3 regions of the Desulfovibrio aminophilus DSM 12254 genome follow, and region 2 is predicted to be linked to each of the others. Evidence: predicted binding sites of a transcription regulator. Region 2 holds the regulator's gene; each other region holds the start of a gene.

Region 1 (5,426 bases), on a different contig from region 2:
GAGACGCTCAATTTGCCGCCGATGGCGATGGTCTGCCCGGCGGCGGCCCGGAAGAGCGTGTCCGAGCCGAAACCGCCGCGAAGGGTGTCGGCCGCGGCGAAGATGACCAGGAGAAAGATGCCGATGGCCAGCTTGTGGAAGACACTCCTCACGAAGCGGATCCGCCTTCCTCGTCGCCCGCCGGTTCACCGCGGCCGAAGCGCTTGATGAAGTGGCGGCAGACCAGGACAGTGACGATCGCCATGGGCACGTAGGTGCGCATGAAGATGGAGGTCAGGTGCAGCCGGTCGCCATGGGCTATGTAGAAGGTCAGGCAGAGCTCCAGAAGCAGGAGCACGTCCATGACCACGATGACGACCCGCTGGCGGGGGTTGATGCTTCCGATGCTGCTCATGCCTGCTCTCCTCTTGGGAGGGCCGGGCCGCCCGCCGGCGGTTGGAGGGGCGGGCGGCCCGGCAAGGGCTGGGGTTGGGGCGTGTTGACTACTTCTTCTTGCTCAGGTCCTGCTTGGTCACGTTCATGACCTTCACGGCGTGGTACTTGTCGTTGTCGGACGTGTAGGCGATGCGCAGGATGTCGCCCGGCTCGGGCGGGATGCCGATCTTGGCCTCGGACACGTCGAAGACCGTGACGGTGCCCGTGGGGGTGCCGTACTTGTTCTCCGGCGTGAAGTTGATGTCGTATTCCTCGATCTTGATGGTCTTGGCGGCCTTGTCGTTCTCGATGCACTTGCCTTGGGCCACCATGCCGGCCCAGGCGGCGGCGCACAGCAGAACCGTCAAGGCGAAGGCCGCTATGGAGGTCACAAACAGTCTCTTCATGGTGTCACTCCCGGTGCCTCGGCGCTCAGGCCGCGCTGTTATTGGCGTTTCTCTTTTCCCGCAGCTCGTTGGCCGCTCCGCTGATCATGACCCTCATGATCACGATGCAGATCACGGAGATGGCGCCGAGAATGATCACGGCCGAGGCGGCGTTGAACTTGAACTGCTTGAGGATGATCGAAATCATGCAACAGAGCACGGCGCAGCCGAAGACGACGCGAATGCCGTAGCCCTTGGCGTACTTGGTGGCGATGGTGCCGATCTGGGCGCCCACGGCCGCGCCGGTGAGCATGACGAACACCGCGACCATCTCGATGCGGCCCTTCAGGGCATAGGTGAACGCGCCGTACAGGCCGGAGATCATGACCTCGAAGAGGTCCGTGCCCACGGAGATGTGGGTCGGGCAGCCGATGAGGTAGATCAGGGCGGGCATGCGGAACAGGCCGCCGCCGATGCCCAGAAAGCCGGCCAGGATGCCGGTGACCAGGCTGACCAGGATGGGCAGCCAGAACGAGCAGGTGATGCCCGCGGCCTTGAAGTGCATCATGGGCGGGATGTTGATCTTATGCATGGTCTTGTACCAGGTGATGCCCTCGGTGCCGTGCTCGCCGGTGATGCCCTTCTTCTTCTTGTTCACGGCCTTGGCGTAGTCGTAGAAGACTATCCAGGCGATGAGCAGGAGCAGAAACACGTAGGCCCAGCGGACCACGGAGCCGAGGTTGCCGAGACGCTCCAGGTGCATGACGATCTGGGCGCCGATTTCGATGCCGATCATGGTGCCGGCCAGCATGACGAAGCCGAGCTTATAGTCCACGTTGCCGAACTTCGAGTGGCGCACCGTGGAGATCATGGACTTGCCCGCGATGTGGGCCATGTCCGTTCCGATGGCGAAGGCCATGGGGAAACCCAGGATGTTCAGGCCCGGGGTCACCATCCAGGCGCCCGCCATGCCGAAGAAGCCGCCGATGACGCCCACGGCGAACCCGATGAGAACAAGTCCGGGCCAGAAGATGTTCACGCCCGCGATGGGCATGTGCATATACAACCATTCCATGCTGTGCACTCCTTGCGTTGGGCGTGTCGAACTAGTGTTCCACGATGCTGCGCTTGGTCAGGTCCAAACCACAACGCGAGATTATGAAGTCCATCAGGAATCCCAGGAAACCACCATAACCTGCGGTGAGGACCACCGCCCAGATGGCGTTAAGCAGCATATTCATGTTGTAGAGGTCCGCGAAGTAGTGCAGAACCACGTTCTTCACGACCCGCGTGTCCGCCACGACCACGAGTTCGGAAGCGCCTCCACCGGCGGCCCAGACGAGCTGGGGCAGCACGGCCAGCAATGCCAGAATCAGGGGAAGAACCTTCGCCGTTCTCGTCAGCATCACAAACCCTCCAGTGTTTCCATCCATTCCCTTTCAAACCAGTGCCGGGAGTCGTCCCGACGCTCCCTCCAGGCTCCGGGGAGGGAGAACCGGGAAAAAATCCCCGGGCGGTGGCCCTGCCTGAACTCGCAACAAAGCAACCTCCATGCCAAAGACAGGACCGCGCAACAGAACCCTAACCGACTGAAATACAAAAAAATTTATTTATATTGACTTTGGCGAGGATTTGCGAGAATCGTGACCAGGCTTGTGAAAAATAACACGCTAGATCAAGGCCGGAACCTTCGCTCGGAGATCGCAATGACCGGACCGCTCTTTGCCGGAACGTTACGTCAACTGTTCGCCAATCTGAGCATCCGGGCCAAACTTCTGGTCACGGTAATCCCTTCCGTGGTCCTCATTCTGGCCGTCACTGGCTACGCAACATATAGAATTTCAAGCAGTTTCATCGAAACAGCCCTGGAGCGGACCGTCCGGGTGCAAAACATGGCCACAGCCCACGCCTTGACCCGGCGCCTGGATCAATGTCGCACGGCTCTCCTGCTGTTCTCGCAAGAAAACCTCTCCCCGGGCACCATGCGGGAGTTTCTCGCAAAGGAAATGACCCTCGGCGCGCCGATGTTCCGTGAATTCGCCTTCCTGCCCGCGCACAACGGCCCGTCCATCTTCCTCCTGGTCCAGGACGGCCAGATTCTTCGGGTTCCCCCGGAGCGGCTGCGGGAAATCCGCCCCAATCCGATCCTCTCGGTGGAAAAAGCCGCCTCGCTGGAACACGGGGAGGTCTGGATCTCCCCCGTCGTGACGACGGAGTACCCGGCCATAGGCGAAGGAGACACGGCCAAGCGGACGGCCTCCCCGGTGATCCGCCTGGTGACGCCCTGCGACGCCGGGCCCGCGGGAAAGGGGCTGCTGGTCCTCTCCCTGGACGCCCGCGACTTGCGCAACCTGCTTTCACTCTACAACTCCTCAAAGTCGCCGCTCTGGGCCTTCACCCGCAGCGGGGAACTGCGCTACCACTTCCTGCTGGACACGGACGGCTGGATACTCCTCCAGTCCAGCGACCCGGACCGGGCCGACGACGATCTGGCAACATATCTGGCAAGATCCGGATACGAGGGAACCCTGGGCCGGGCCCATCTGCCCATGGCTTTCCGCCCCAACGAAGTCTACCACCAGTTCTGGACCATGGTGGCTGATCTGCGCGACGGCAAGAGCGGCGGTTACATCGGGGAAAACGGTGGCGGAGATTTCTCGGGATCGCGCACCTTCTTCATGGCCTATGCGCCGATCTACTTCACACCGGTCCAGGGCGAGCCCCCCCAGATATACGCCGGACTGGCCTTCCTCGACCACAGCAAGCTCACCCTGGCGGCGGGCTACAAGCATCTGGACGTGATGTTCCTCATCACCCTGCTGACCATCGCGGCGGTGGCGGGCATGGTCTTCTTCCTGGCCAAGGCAGTGACCTCCCCGATCCTGCGCCTGGCCAAGGCCGTGGGCGAGGCCGACCTCACCGGCGGGATTCAGGAGATCGACCTGCCTTCCTCGGGCTACGAGACCAACCTCCTCAAGCGGGCGGTGAACAAGATGCTCGCGGCCCTGCGGCTGCAACTGGAGGAGATCCGCATCCGCGATCAGGCCATCCACAACCAGAGTCTGAACCAGCGAGTCATCGAGGATGAGGACGCGCCGGAGCCTGGCGACGGCCAGAATCCCATCCCCGGCATCCTGGGCGCCGGGCCCAAGATCGAGGAACTGCGCTCGGACATCCTCAAGGCCGCGCGCGTGGATGTGGACGTGCTCATCATCGGCGAGACCGGCACGGGCAAGCAGCTGGCGGCCGAGGCCATCCACAACCTGAGCTCCCGAACCGACAAGCCGTTCATCTCCATCAACTGCGGAGCCCTGGACGAAAATCTGCTCCTGGACACCCTCTTCGGCCACGTCAAAGGGGCCTTCACCGAGGCCAAGACCGACCGCAAGGGCGCATTCCTGGAAGCCGACGGCGGCACCCTCTTCCTGGACGAGATCCAGTCCGCATCGCCCAAGGTCCAGCAGGCGCTGCTGCGCTCCGTGGCCATGCGAAAGATCAAGCCGTTGGGCAGCGACCAGGAGCTGGACGTGGACGTGCGACTCGTGGCCGCCACCAACGCCGACCTCACCGAACTCATCGAAAGAAGGCTGTTCCGCGAGGATCTCTACTTCCGGCTCAAGGTCATCACCCTGCACACCCCGGCCCTGCGCGAACACAAGGAGAGCATCCCGATCCTGGCCCGGGCCTATCTGCGCCAGGCCGAGACCCTGGTGAACAAGCAGGGCCTGGCCCTCTCCCGGGGCGCCCTGGAGAAGATGAAGAATTACAACTGGCCGGGCAACATCCGCGAACTCATCAACTGCATCACCCGGGCGGCGGTCATGGCCGAGGGCGACCTGATCCTGGCCGAGGACGTGCGCCTGGAGGGCGACGGGCGCGGTCAGCCTTCCGGCGACGGCTCCTCGCGGCTCCTGGCCGCGCGGCCTCCGGCGCAGCCCGGCATGGCGGGCGAATCCCGGCCGGCGCCCGGCCCGGTCCCGCCTTCCAGGCCTCTGGAAAGCTACGTGCCCGAAGGGGTGCGCCTCAGTTCACGCCAGCTCAGGGTTCTGCCGCTCATCGTGACCCGGGGCGAGGTGACCCGCAACGACTACCAGGAGCTGGCCGGAGGCGGCCTGCCGTCGCGCACGGCCATCTACGACCTTCAGGATCTGGTCAAAAAGGGCGTACTCCTGCGCGAGGGACGCGGCCCGGCCACGCGATACGTCCTGGCGCGGAGCCGGGAGTAGGGGGCGATCATGCTGCGTCGACTCTTCAAGCGCAAGAAGCGGGATCCGCAACTGGCGGCGGGTCTGTTCAAGGCCAAGTACTCCCAGTTCAAGGCCCTGCTGGAATCCAACTCCGAGCTGCTCCAGCTGCTCACGGACCTGGAGCAGAAGCTGCGCGGGGACACCGTCTTCGGCATGGCCTACGTCCGGTCGCAGGCGTCGCGCATCGTCTTTCACGCCGTGCGCATGGCGAACAATTTCGACAAGCTCTCCTCCGGCCGTCTGCCCGCCCTGCGCGAGGTGGTCCGGCGCCTGAGCGGCGAGATCGCCTCCCTGGCCGAAATCAAACACCACGAAACGGCGGCGGCCTACATCCTGCCCTACCCGGCCATCTCCCGCGACCTGGTGGACAGCGTCGGCG
Region 2 (5,426 bases):
GCCGCAGATGCTCTCCTACGTGGGAGAGGAGCGCCGGGAAGTCTACGTTCAGGCCGAGCGCGGCGAGATCGATCAGCAAGGCGACAACCTGACCCTCTGGGACCGCGTGGAGGGACGTTACGGGCTTTTCGCCCTGACGGCGGACAATTTCGATTACATCGGGGCCATGAACAAGGTCTTTCTCAAGGGATCGGTGCAGGTGCGCCGCCCGGACATGTCCATCGACGCCGCGGCCGTGGAAATCGATCTGGCCTCCCGGGAGTTGGTGGCCGCCGGCGGCGTGACGGCCTTCATCGCCTCGCGCGATGTGAACCTTGACCTTCTGCCCCCAGCGGACCAGTCCAAGCCCCAAGGAACGACACCATGACCAAACGCCTCACGTTCGCCCTCATTTTGCTGCTCATCGCCACCCATGCATGGGCCTTCGGCGAGATCCGTTATGCCGACCGGCCGCTCAACGTGCGCAAGGCCCGCAGTCTGGAGAGCGAACACGTCAAGACCCTTCAGGCCGGGGAGAAGGTCCGCGTGGATCATCTCCGCGACGGCTGGTACGCCGTCTTCGACCTGAACGCCGCCACCCCGGAAGAATCCAAGGCTTTGGGCTACGCCAAGGCCAGTTTCCTTTTGCCCGTAACTCCGGAGGCTGCGCCAGCCCCTGCAGCCAAGGTGCAGATCCCCGCTCCGCCGACCAAAAACCAGGTTCCCGTCGGCGTCGGTACGGCGCAGCCGGCACCCGCTGAAACCAAGATTCCCGTAGGTGTGCCCATGCCGGAGATCAAAGCTCCGGCGCAGTCCGCTCCCATCGCCGCGCCCACAGTGGAAACGAAGCCCCTGCCGGTTTCCAGCATCATCCCTTCGGAGATCAAGGCCGCCGCCATAAAAGTCTCCGTGCGCACGGCCCGGGCGGTCAACTCTCCGATTTCCGCCACGCTGGCTCCCGGCCAGCGCGTCCAGGCCGCCTTCCTCCGCGACGGCTGGTTCGCCGTCTTCAAGTTGGACGACAAGAACCTTGAAGAATCCAAGGCTCTCGGCTTCGTTCACGCCTCGGAACTGCTGCCCGAGACTCCCGGGGTGAAGCCCCTGGCCCAGCTTTCGACACCGGCGGCGTCTTCCAAATCGACGACGCCGGAGCCGACCGCTCCCGTCGCCTCGCGTTCCGAGATCACCGAGGCGGTCCAACCGGTCCCCGTGGTTCCCGGTGAAACACCGTCCGCCACGACAGAGGCCCAGACTCCGGTGAAAATCACCGCCGATCGGATGACCTATGTGGAGAAGGACCGCAAGGTGACCTTCTCGGGCAACGTCCAGGCCGAGCACGAAGGTTTGCATCTCTGGGCGACCACCCTTTCTGCCTACTTCACCGAGGCGGGCAAGGGCGCCAAGGACGTGGCCGACAACATCGAGCGCATCGTGGCCGACGGCGGTGTGAAGATGAAGAAGGAAAAAAGCGAAGGCACCTGCCAGACCCTGATCTACTTCGTGAAGGACGGCGTCCTGCGCATGGAGGGCAACCCCCGGCTGAACGACGGCGCCAACAGCGTCGCCGGGGAAGTCATCAAGTTCTACGTCAAGGACAACCGCAGCGAGGTGCTCGGCGGACAGAACAAACGGGTGGAAGCCATCTTCCGTGTGCCCGAGGGGGCGAAGAAACCCTGATGGCCGGTCTCATCGCCACGAACCTAAAGAAGCGGTACGGCAACCGCGAGGTGGTCCACGACATCCACCTGAATCTCTCTCCCCGCGAGGTGGTCGGTCTGCTCGGCCCCAACGGCGCGGGCAAGACGACCACCTTCTATATGCTCGTGGGCATCGTCCGGCCCAACGGCGGGGAAGTGCTCCTGGAAGACCAGCCCATCACCGACCGACCACTGCACGAACGGGCCCGTCTCGGCATGTCCTACCTGCCTCAGGAAAGCTCCATCTTCCGCAAGCTCACCGTGCGCCAGAACCTCCAGATCATCCTGGAGCAGTCCGCTCTCTCGCCGGAGCGGCAACGCAAGCGCGCCGACGAACTCATGGACCAATTCGGCATCAAGCGACTGGCGGACCAGCCCGCCATGTACCTTTCCGGCGGCGAACGACGGCGGCTGGAAATCGCCAGGGCGCTCATTCTGGACCCAAAGTTCATCCTCCTGGATGAACCCTTCGCGGGCATCGACCCAATAGCGGTCATCGACATCCAGGAGATCATCTCCATGCTCAAGAAGATGGGCATGGGCATCCTCATCTCGGACCACAATGTGCGCGAAACCCTGAATATCTGCGATCGCGCCTATCTGGTCTACGAAGGCACGATCATTCTCGAGGGCACCCCGGAAGAGATCGTGCGCGACAGCAAGGCCCGCCAGCTTTACCTGGGCGAAGATTTCAGCCTCTGACCGCCCAGCCTTTTCCGTTTGCCCGCCGTGCCGGCCCGATTTACATGCCTCGCCAGACTTGGTACACTTTTTTCATGTCGGCGGTCTTCATCGAAAAACCAATACGGACGGGGAGTTCCGCGAGATCCTTGGTTGCGCCGTCCGGGTGACTGTGGCACAATGAAGCCGTAACGTGAAAAAATAAGCTGAATCGGGCCGCCCAAACGGCCCATAAAGGATGTTTCGGGCGTCATGGGACTTGAACTGAGACAACAACTCAAGCTCTCGCAGCAGCTGGTCATGACCCCCCAGTTGCAGCAGGCCATCAAGCTGTTGCAGCTCTCGCGCCTGGAGCTGGTGGAAACGGTTCAGCAGGAGCTTCTGGAGAATCCTTTTTTGGAGGAAGCCGAGACCGAACGTTCGGACCTGCCCATGGAAGAAATGCCCGTGGAGGTGGACCAGACCACGGCCACGCCTGAAATGACTTCCCCGGAACGCAGCGAGGAGATGATCCGCAGCACGGACTGGGAGAACTACCTGGGCGAATTTTCCAGCATCTCCAAGCAGGCCCAGGTTCGCGAAACCGAGATACCGGAGGAGGGCGTCTCCTTCGAGGCCCGCTTGGCCAGCAAGCCTTCTCTGGACGGCCACCTGAGTTGGCAGATGCGCCTGTCGCACTTCACCCCGCGGGAACTGGACATCGGCGAGGCGGTCATCGGCAACCTGGATTCCGGCGGCTATCTGCATGCCGACATGGACGACATTCGGGCCATGGTGCCCGACGCCGCGGACGAGGAGATCGAGGCCGTCATCCACCGCATCCAGCGCCTGGACCCGGTGGGCGTGGCCGCGCGCACTCCTCGCGAATGCCTGCTCGTGCAGCTCGAGATCCTGGGCGAGACCGACCCCATCCTGCTCTCACTGGTGGACGAGCACCTGGAAGACCTCGAAAAGAAGCGCTACAAGCCACTGGCCCGCAAGTTCAAGATCGACATGGAGGAGCTCAAGCACTACCTGGAAATCATCCAGAAGCTTGATCCCATGCCCGGGGCCAACTTCTCCAGCACCGAGCCGCACTACGTCTCCCCGGACGTCTTCGTCTACAAGTACGGCGACGATTTCATCATCGTACTCAACGAGGATGGACTGCCGCGCCTTCAGTTGAACACCTTTTTCGCCGACTCCCTGTCCCAGACCGCGGGCAAGGAAAAGGACTACGTCCAGGAGAAGATGCGCTCGGCGGCCTGGCTCATGAAGAGCCTCTACCAGCGTCAGCGCACCCTCTACAAGGTCGTGGAGAGCATCGTGCGCTTCCAGCGCGAGTTCTTCGAGTACGGCGTGACCAAGCTCAAGCCGCTCATACTCAAGGAAGTGGCCGAGGACATCGGCATGCACGAGTCCACGGTCAGCCGCATCACCACGAGCAAGTACGTGGCCACGCCGCACGGCGTGTTCGAGCTGAAGTTCTTCTTCAACAGCGCCCTGGACCTGGAGGACGGCACCCAGGTCGGTTCCGAGAGCGTCAAGGCCCTGATCAAAAAGCTCATCGGCGAGGAGGATCCCAAGCACCCCCTGTCCGACGAGCGCATCGGGGAAATCCTCAAGGATCACCTCAAGGTGGACATCGCCCGCCGCACGGTGGCCAAGTACCGTTCGGCCATGAACATCGCCTCTTCGTCCAAGCGCAAGGACATTCTCTGACCCTTGGCCCGTACACTCCTTACTCGAACAGGAGGATACATATGAACATCTCCTTCAACTTCAAGAATTTCGACCCGTCCGAGCATCTCAAGGAATACGCCGAGTCGCGTTTCGAGAAGCTCTCCAAGTTCATTTCCGACGCCGAGGATCCCGAACTGCAGGTCAACCTCTCCGTGGAGAAGTTCCGCCACAAGGCCGACGTGGTCTTCCTGGCCGACAATCTGCATCTTTCTGCCTACGAAGAGTCCGAGGACATGTACTCGACCATCGACATGGTCTTGGACAAGCTCGAAGCCCAATTGCGCCGGATGCGCGAGAAGCAGAAGGACCGCCGCCGCGCGGGCCGCGAACGGGCAGTGAGCATGGGCGTGCTGACCTTCATCGAGGAATCGGGGAAGCGCACCCCGTCCATCGCCGAGATGGACAAGTACGAGCCCAAGCCCATGAGCGTGGACGAGGCCGCCATGCAACTGGAGTCCAGGAGTTACGACTTCCTGGTCTTCCGCAACTCTGAGACTGATGGCCTGAACGTCATCTACCGGCGCAAGAACGGCGACTTCGGGCTCATCGACCCTGGAATCTGAAATGCGGCTTTCGGAATACCTGTCGCGGGACTTGGTCCTCTCGGACCTCAAGGCCACGGCCAAGGCCGATGTTCTGGCGGAGTTGACGGCGTCTCTGGCCGCCCTGACCCCGCCGGTCGATCCGGACGAGGCCGTGGCCGTCCTGCTTGAACGCGAAAGCCTCGGCACCACCGGCATCGGGGACGGCATCGCCATCCCTCACGGCAAGCTGCCGGGGCTGACCCAGATCGTGGTTGTGGCGGGGCGGAGCATCCAGGGCGTCGAATTCGATTCCCTGGACTTCAAGCCCTGCCACATCTTCTTTCTCGTGCTGGCGCCCGAGCAGGTGGCCGGTCTGCATCTGCGCATCCTGGCCCACATTTCTCGACTGCTCAAGGACGACTCCTTCCGGCGGAGCTTCATCTCCGCTCCGAACAGCCAGGCCCTCTGGGACCTGCTGAACGACAGGTGAGGCGCTGGTGGGGGATACCCGAAGCTTCTCGGTCATCGTGGTCTCGGGTCTCTCGGGCTCGGGCAAGAGCACGGCCCTCAAGGTCTTCGAGGATCTGGGCTTCTTCGTCGTCGACGGCCTGCCCGCAAGCCTGACGCCCAAGCTGGTGAGTCTCTTCCGTGAGCAGGACAGCAAGCACCGGGGTCTGGTGCTGGGACTGGATCTGCGCCAGATGGACTTTCCCGAGGAGTGGCGCAAGGCTTTCGGAGAATTGAAGAAACAGGGCGTCCGGACGCACATCGTCTTTCTGGAGGCCAGGCTGTCCGAACTGGTGCGACGCTACGCCACCACCCG
Region 3 (5,426 bases), on a different contig from region 2:
GCTCCAGCAGGCCGCGCTCCGCGAGGATTCGGGCCTGCTTGGCCGCGGCCTGGCGGCTCATGCCCATGCGCCGCCCCACTGCCGCCGCCGTGGCGGAACCTTCGGCCAGGCTCACCGCGCCAAGCGCCTTCCATTGCGCGGCCGTGACGCCCCAGGGCGCGGCCAGCCGGTCGCCGTCGCGGGTGATGGCCTGCTGCGCCCGGAAGACCAGCAGGGTCAGCCGCGACAGCGGGGTGAGGGATGCCGTCGGTTGCATGGTTTTGACACTGCCTTATCGACAACCAGTTGTCAACCGGCTTCGCCGGTTTTCAGAAAGGCGAAGAGGGACGAATACAAGAGCTTCTCCACCTTTCCATGAATCGACGAAGCCGGGGGCCGCATCGGACGGATGCGGCCCCCGGTTGCGGAGGGGAGGGGGAGAGGAGATTTTGTCGCGGCCGGGGACGCGGCCCGGTGTTCAGAGAGGCGGAACAGCCCAGCCGCCCTCTTTCTCAACCGTCTTCTAAAGTGCGGCGAAGCCGTCCGTCTTCCATGAAGACGATTTCGTCGGCCAGGGCGGCCCATTCCTGGTCGTGGGTGACCATGACCACGGCCAGCCCTCCGTCGGCCAGGGCGCGCAGGAGCTCCATGACGCCCCGGCCGGTGGCCTTGTCCAGGCTGCCGGTGGGCTCGTCCGCGAAGAGCACCCGGGCGTCCTTGACCAGGGCCCGGGCGATGGCCACGCGCTGCTGCTCCCCGCCGGAGAGCGCTCCGGGCAGGCGGTCCTCCTTGCCGGAGAGCCCGACCCGCGCCAGACAGGCCCGGGCGCGGTCGCGCTGGGCTCCGCTCACGGAACGGAAGCCGGTCATGAACGGCAGGAGGGTGTTCTCCAGGGCCGTGAGGTAGGGCAGGAGGTGGTGCTGCTGGAAGATCACGGCGAAGTCGCGGCGGCGCAGGGCGTCGATGGCGGATTCCGGCAGGTCGGCGAGGTCCGCGCCGCGCCAGGTGAGGCCGCCCGCGTCGGGCCGGGTCAGGGTGGAGAGCACGTTGAGCAGGGTGGACTTGCCCGAGCCGGAGCGGCCCACCACGGCGATGAAGCGGCCCTCGGGCACGTCCAGGGAGACCCCGCGCAGGGCCGGGGCGTCCAGCCCGCCGGAGCGGAAGGTCTTGGCGATGTCGATGGCGCGGAGCACGGGTCGGACCTCCTAGAGGGACACCAGGGCCTGGGAGGGGTCCACGCGCGACGCCTTCCAGGCCGGGAAGAGGGACGAAAGCACGCTGACCAGGGAGATGGCCGCCGCGGTCAGGGCCAGGGCCGCGAGGCTGAAGCCCGGGGTCACGCCCTCGGCGTGCAGGGCCGAGAGGATCGGCCCGGTGGCCGTGAAGCCGAACAGGTGGCCCGCCAGTCCCGAGGCCAGGCCCAGGAGCAGGGCCTCGAAGCTGAACAGGGAGAACACCGCCCCCCGGGAGAAACCCAGGGAGCGCAGCAGGCCGATCTCGCGCACCCGCTCGTTGACCGAGGAGAGCATGCTGGCCGCGACCATGGCGCAGGCCGTGAGCAGGATGACCAAGCTCACCGCCAGGGCCATGTTCTTCACGAAGTGCACGGAATACATGCGCTGCTCCACCACCTGGCGCAGGGCCTTGACCTCGGTGTGGGGCAGGGCGGCGGCGAGCTGGGCCACGATGTCCTCGATGGGGCACCCGGCGCAGAGCGCGGCCACCTCCAGGAGGTTGGCCTTGCCCGGCAGCCCGGCCAGGGACTGGGCCAGGGGCAGGGTGGCGAAGGCCGCGTTGTCGTCGTCCCCGCCGGTTTCGGCCAGCACGCCGGACACGGTCAGGTCGCGGCCGGATATGCGCACCGCGCCGCCCGGGGCCAGGGGCCCGGCGGCTCCGCCCAGGCGGACGGCCGCATGGGAGCCGAGCAGGATCTGGGAGTCCGAGGCGGGCCAAGTCCCGGTCAGGCTCCAGTAGCCCTTGAGCAGCCGCTCCCGGTCGAAACGCACGCCGACCACGGCCAGGGCCGTGCCGTCGGACTCGGCCGGGACCACCAGCTTGGGCGCGACCACGCTCACGTTCTCGCGCAGGGCGAGGCCGTCGATGGCCTTCTGGGCGGCGGCCTCGTCCAGGTACTCCAGGCCGTAGAGCATGTCGCCCAGGGCCAGGCCGCCGTAGCTCACGGTGAGCTTTTCCGATCGCGGGGTCACGAGGATGTTCGCGCCGTAGGCCGTGAGCTTTTTTTCGAGACTTTCGCCGACCACCCGGGAAACCCCGAAGAGGGCCGTGATGGCCGCCACGCCCAGGGTCAGGACCAGGGCCAGGAGCAGGTTCTTGAGCGGTTTGCGCCGCAGGTTGCGCAGCGGGATGGTGCAGAGGTTCATCTGTGCGCGGTCCTAGAAGTATCCGGCTCCGGCGGCGATGTCCGCGACCCTGATGACCAGATCGCCGCCCTCCACCGTCCGGTGCAGGGGCGCGGGATTGCAGCCGCCCTTGACCTCGTTGATGCGCGCGATGTGGAAGCGTTGGCCGCAGTTGTTGCAGACCATGTGTTCGCCGTCCTGGGAATAGCCCTTGCGCTCGGCGTAGCACACGTCGCAGGCGTCGAAGGCCGCCCGGGTCACGCCGTCGCGGCTCTGGACCACGAAGAAGGGCACGTTCTTGCCGTCCAGGTTCAGGGCGTAGCGACGGGCCGCGCCGTCTCGGAACTGGTCCAGGGACAGGCGCACCACGCCGTTGTCGGGCTGGACCATGCGCGGGCCGGTTTCGAAGAGGCCGAAAAAGGCGTGGGCCACGCCCGCCATCCCGAGGATGAGCAGGAGCAGGGTGAAGCGGAGGAGAAAACGTTTGGTCATCTGACGCCTCCGGGGGCGGGGGGGGAGATGTGGACGGAGGCCGGGAAAGCTCCCGGCCCGCCGTCCGAAGGGGCGTCTACCAGCGGCCGCAACCGCCGCCGGCGCCCATGCCGTAACCGTGGCCGTAGCCGTGGCCGTAGCCCATGCCGGAGCCGCGACCGTAACCCATGCCGTAGCCGCGGCCGGGGCCCATCTCGATGCCGGTCTCCTTCTCGACCTTGGCCCGGAAGGCCTCGCCCTGGTCGAAGAGCTTGCCGCGCAGGGTGGTGATGTCCTTGGCCAGGGTGCGCACGGCGTTCAGGTCCGGGCTCTGCTGACGCTCAACGGCGTCCAGCTCGGCCTGCTTGACGAAGAGTTCGTCGCGCAGGGGCTGCACGGCCTTGCGGTGCTCGGCGAAGAGCTTGTCCACGGCGGCTCGCTTCTCGGGGGTGAGCTGTGTGTACTGGTCCATCATGCCGTAGCCGGGGCCTCTTCCGTACATGCCGTGTCCAGGGCCTCCGAAGGCGTAGGAAGCGGCGGCCAGGCCGAGCACCATGCTCAGGGCCAAACCCACGTACCAGGCGGAACGGGTGGCGGTCTTCATCGTGAAATCCTCCTTGGCCGGGTGAGCGGCCGTTTGTTTTGTCCTGGATGAAGCATGGACCGTGCCAACGATAAAAATTAAATAATATCAATGGATAAGAATATCATATGCGAAGCACGATGTGCAATATCCAGCACATGAATTCATGCAACATTCTGCACATTGCGCTGGTTCGGACGGGAACGGGCGAAGAAGGGGAGGACGGCGCTCCGGAGGACGTGGGAGGAAAGACGCATGCCGATGGTCCTTAGCGGCCGCGACGCGGGCGGCCGGGGAGGTGCGCCCCAGGGGTGACGAACGATGTTCACGTCCCGGGGACGTCCGGCCGGAGCCCACCGTCTCGGGGGCTCGGGAAGAATGACGCTCGCGGCTCGGAATCCCTCCCGCACCATCGGGAAATCCCGGAAAACGGATTGACCTTTTGCCTTTCGTCTGAAATAAGGGCGGTGTTCAACCGTGTGAGATTTCACGACCTCCGACACGAAAAATACTGACGACGCGGACGCGGGCCTTCGGGCGCCGCGGCTGCGGTGGCGCGATATGGCACGGACCGAGGATCAACGGCGTTTGCCCCTCCTGGAGCAGCTCGCATCCCAGGAGGAGCCGCTGGTGACCCGCTGGGTGGAGCTTATTTTCGGCACCTACCCGGCGGAGACGCAGAAGGTCTGGAAGGCCAACCGGGATCTCTTCGAGAATCCGGTGGGCCAGGCCATCCGGGCGACCGCGGCCGAGGTCTTCTCCCTGCTTCTGTCCTGGGAGGACGCCGACGCCCTGTGCGCCGCGCTGGACCGTCTGGTGAAGATCCGGGCGGTGCAGGATTTCGCGCCGTCGGAAGCCTTGAGTTTCGTTTTTCTGTTGAAGAAGGCCCTGCGCGAGGCCCTGGCCGACGAACTGTCGGCCCAGGGGCGGCTGGCCGAGCTTCTGGCCTTCGAGACCCGGGTGGACAACATGGCCCTGCTGGCCTTCGACGTCTACTTCCGGGACCGCAAGCAGATCTATGAGCTGCGGGTGAAGGAGATCAAGCTCGCCCACCGCAACATCATGCGCAAGGCGGGTCTCGTGCTGGACGTCGCGGCCGAAGAGGCCGTCAAGGCATAAGTGGAGGGCCCGGGGCGGGCCGAACACTCAAACGAGGTGACGGGAGATGAATGCATTGTACTCGCTGGTTTTCGTCTTTGCCTTGGTGCTGATCCCGTTGATCGGGGTCGGGGCGGCAAAGCTGAACGTCTTCTTCGGCATTTGCATCCCCTCGACGGCGCTCCTCGTCTTTTTGGCGGGGTTCGTCTGGAAGGTGTATGGCTGGGCCAAACGCCCGGTGCCGTTCCGCATCCCCACCACCGGCGGCCAGCAGGAACCCTATGACCCCACGCTGTTCAAGCAGAACAAGTGGGACAACCCCTCCACGGGTCCGCAGACGTTCATGCGGATGCTCCTGGAGGTGCTCTGCTTCCGTTCGCTGTTCCGCAACACGGCCGTGAAGCTGGACGTGAAGAACAACGTCGTGGCCTACGCCTCTTCCAAGTGGCTCTGGCTCTTCGCCATCTTCTTCCACTACTCCTTCTTCATCATCGTGGCCCGGCACATGCGACTGTTCCTGGCCTCCGTGCCGCTGCCCATCGAGTGGCTGGAGTTCGGCGACGGCATCATGCAGATCGGCATTCCCCGGATGTACATGAGCGACATCCTCATCCTGGCCGGCCTGTTCTTTCTCCTGGCCCGCCGCCTGGCCGATCCGAAGATCCGCTACATCTCCCTGGTCAACGACTTCTTCCCGCTGTTCCTGCTCCTGGGCATCTCGCTCTCGGGCATCTACATGCGCTACTTCGCCAAGGTCGACGTCGTGGCCATCAAGGAGCTGGTGGTCAGCGCCCTGCAGTTCAACTACAAGATTCCCGCGGGCATCGACAACAGCTTCTACGTCCATCTCTTCCTGGTGAGCGTGCTGCTGGCTTACTTCCCCTTCTCCAAGCTCATGCACGCGGGCGGCGTCTTCCTCTCGCCCACGCGCAACC

Evidence for each region. The regulator sigma-54, encoded in region 2, starts transcription at its own class of promoters, with help from an activator protein. The targets are predictions, from matches to a motif close to CTGGCACGGNNNNTGCTT.
Region 1: a site for sigma-54 is predicted at 2,341-2,358, ahead of H587_RS0114290 (DVU0150 family protein). Genes of this name have one in related genera too.
Region 3: a site for sigma-54 is predicted at 3,465-3,482, ahead of H587_RS0110170 (periplasmic heavy metal sensor). Genes of this name have one in related genera too.

What each region holds. Positions count from the first base shown of each region.
Region 1 covers NZ_KE383875.1:384,260-389,685, forward strand. The annotation lists gene H587_RS0114270 (hypothetical protein) at 1-152, opposite strand, end outside; gene H587_RS18890 (hypothetical protein) at 149-394, opposite strand; gene H587_RS0114280 (hypothetical protein) at 483-821, opposite strand; gene H587_RS0114285 (sulfite exporter TauE/SafE family protein) at 847-1,875, opposite strand; gene H587_RS0114290 (DVU0150 family protein) at 1,907-2,206, opposite strand; gene H587_RS0114295 (sigma 54-interacting transcriptional regulator) at 2,507-5,026, shown strand; gene H587_RS18895 (PEP/pyruvate-binding domain-containing protein) at 5,036-5,426, shown strand, end outside.
Region 2 covers NZ_AUMA01000006.1:299,767-305,192, reverse strand. The annotation lists gene lptC (LPS export ABC transporter periplasmic protein LptC) at 1-367, shown strand, start outside; gene H587_RS19490 (LptA/OstA family protein) at 364-1,656, shown strand; gene lptB (LPS export ABC transporter ATP-binding protein) at 1,656-2,378, shown strand; gene rpoN (RNA polymerase factor sigma-54) at 2,610-4,058, shown strand; gene hpf (ribosome hibernation-promoting factor, HPF/YfiA family) at 4,100-4,642, shown strand; gene H587_RS0103460 (PTS sugar transporter subunit IIA) at 4,644-5,093, shown strand; gene rapZ (RNase adapter RapZ) at 5,101-5,426, shown strand, end outside.
Region 3 covers NZ_AUMA01000015.1:24,549-29,974, forward strand. The annotation lists gene H587_RS21255 (MarR family winged helix-turn-helix transcriptional regulator) at 1-256, opposite strand, end outside; gene H587_RS0110155 (ABC transporter ATP-binding protein) at 492-1,172, opposite strand; gene H587_RS0110160 (ABC transporter permease) at 1,185-2,360, opposite strand; gene H587_RS0110165 (DUF2318 domain-containing protein) at 2,373-2,831, opposite strand; gene H587_RS0110170 (periplasmic heavy metal sensor) at 2,908-3,414, opposite strand; gene H587_RS0110175 (RsbRD N-terminal domain-containing protein) at 3,955-4,512, shown strand; gene dsrM (sulfate reduction electron transfer complex DsrMKJOP subunit DsrM) at 4,559-5,426, shown strand, end outside.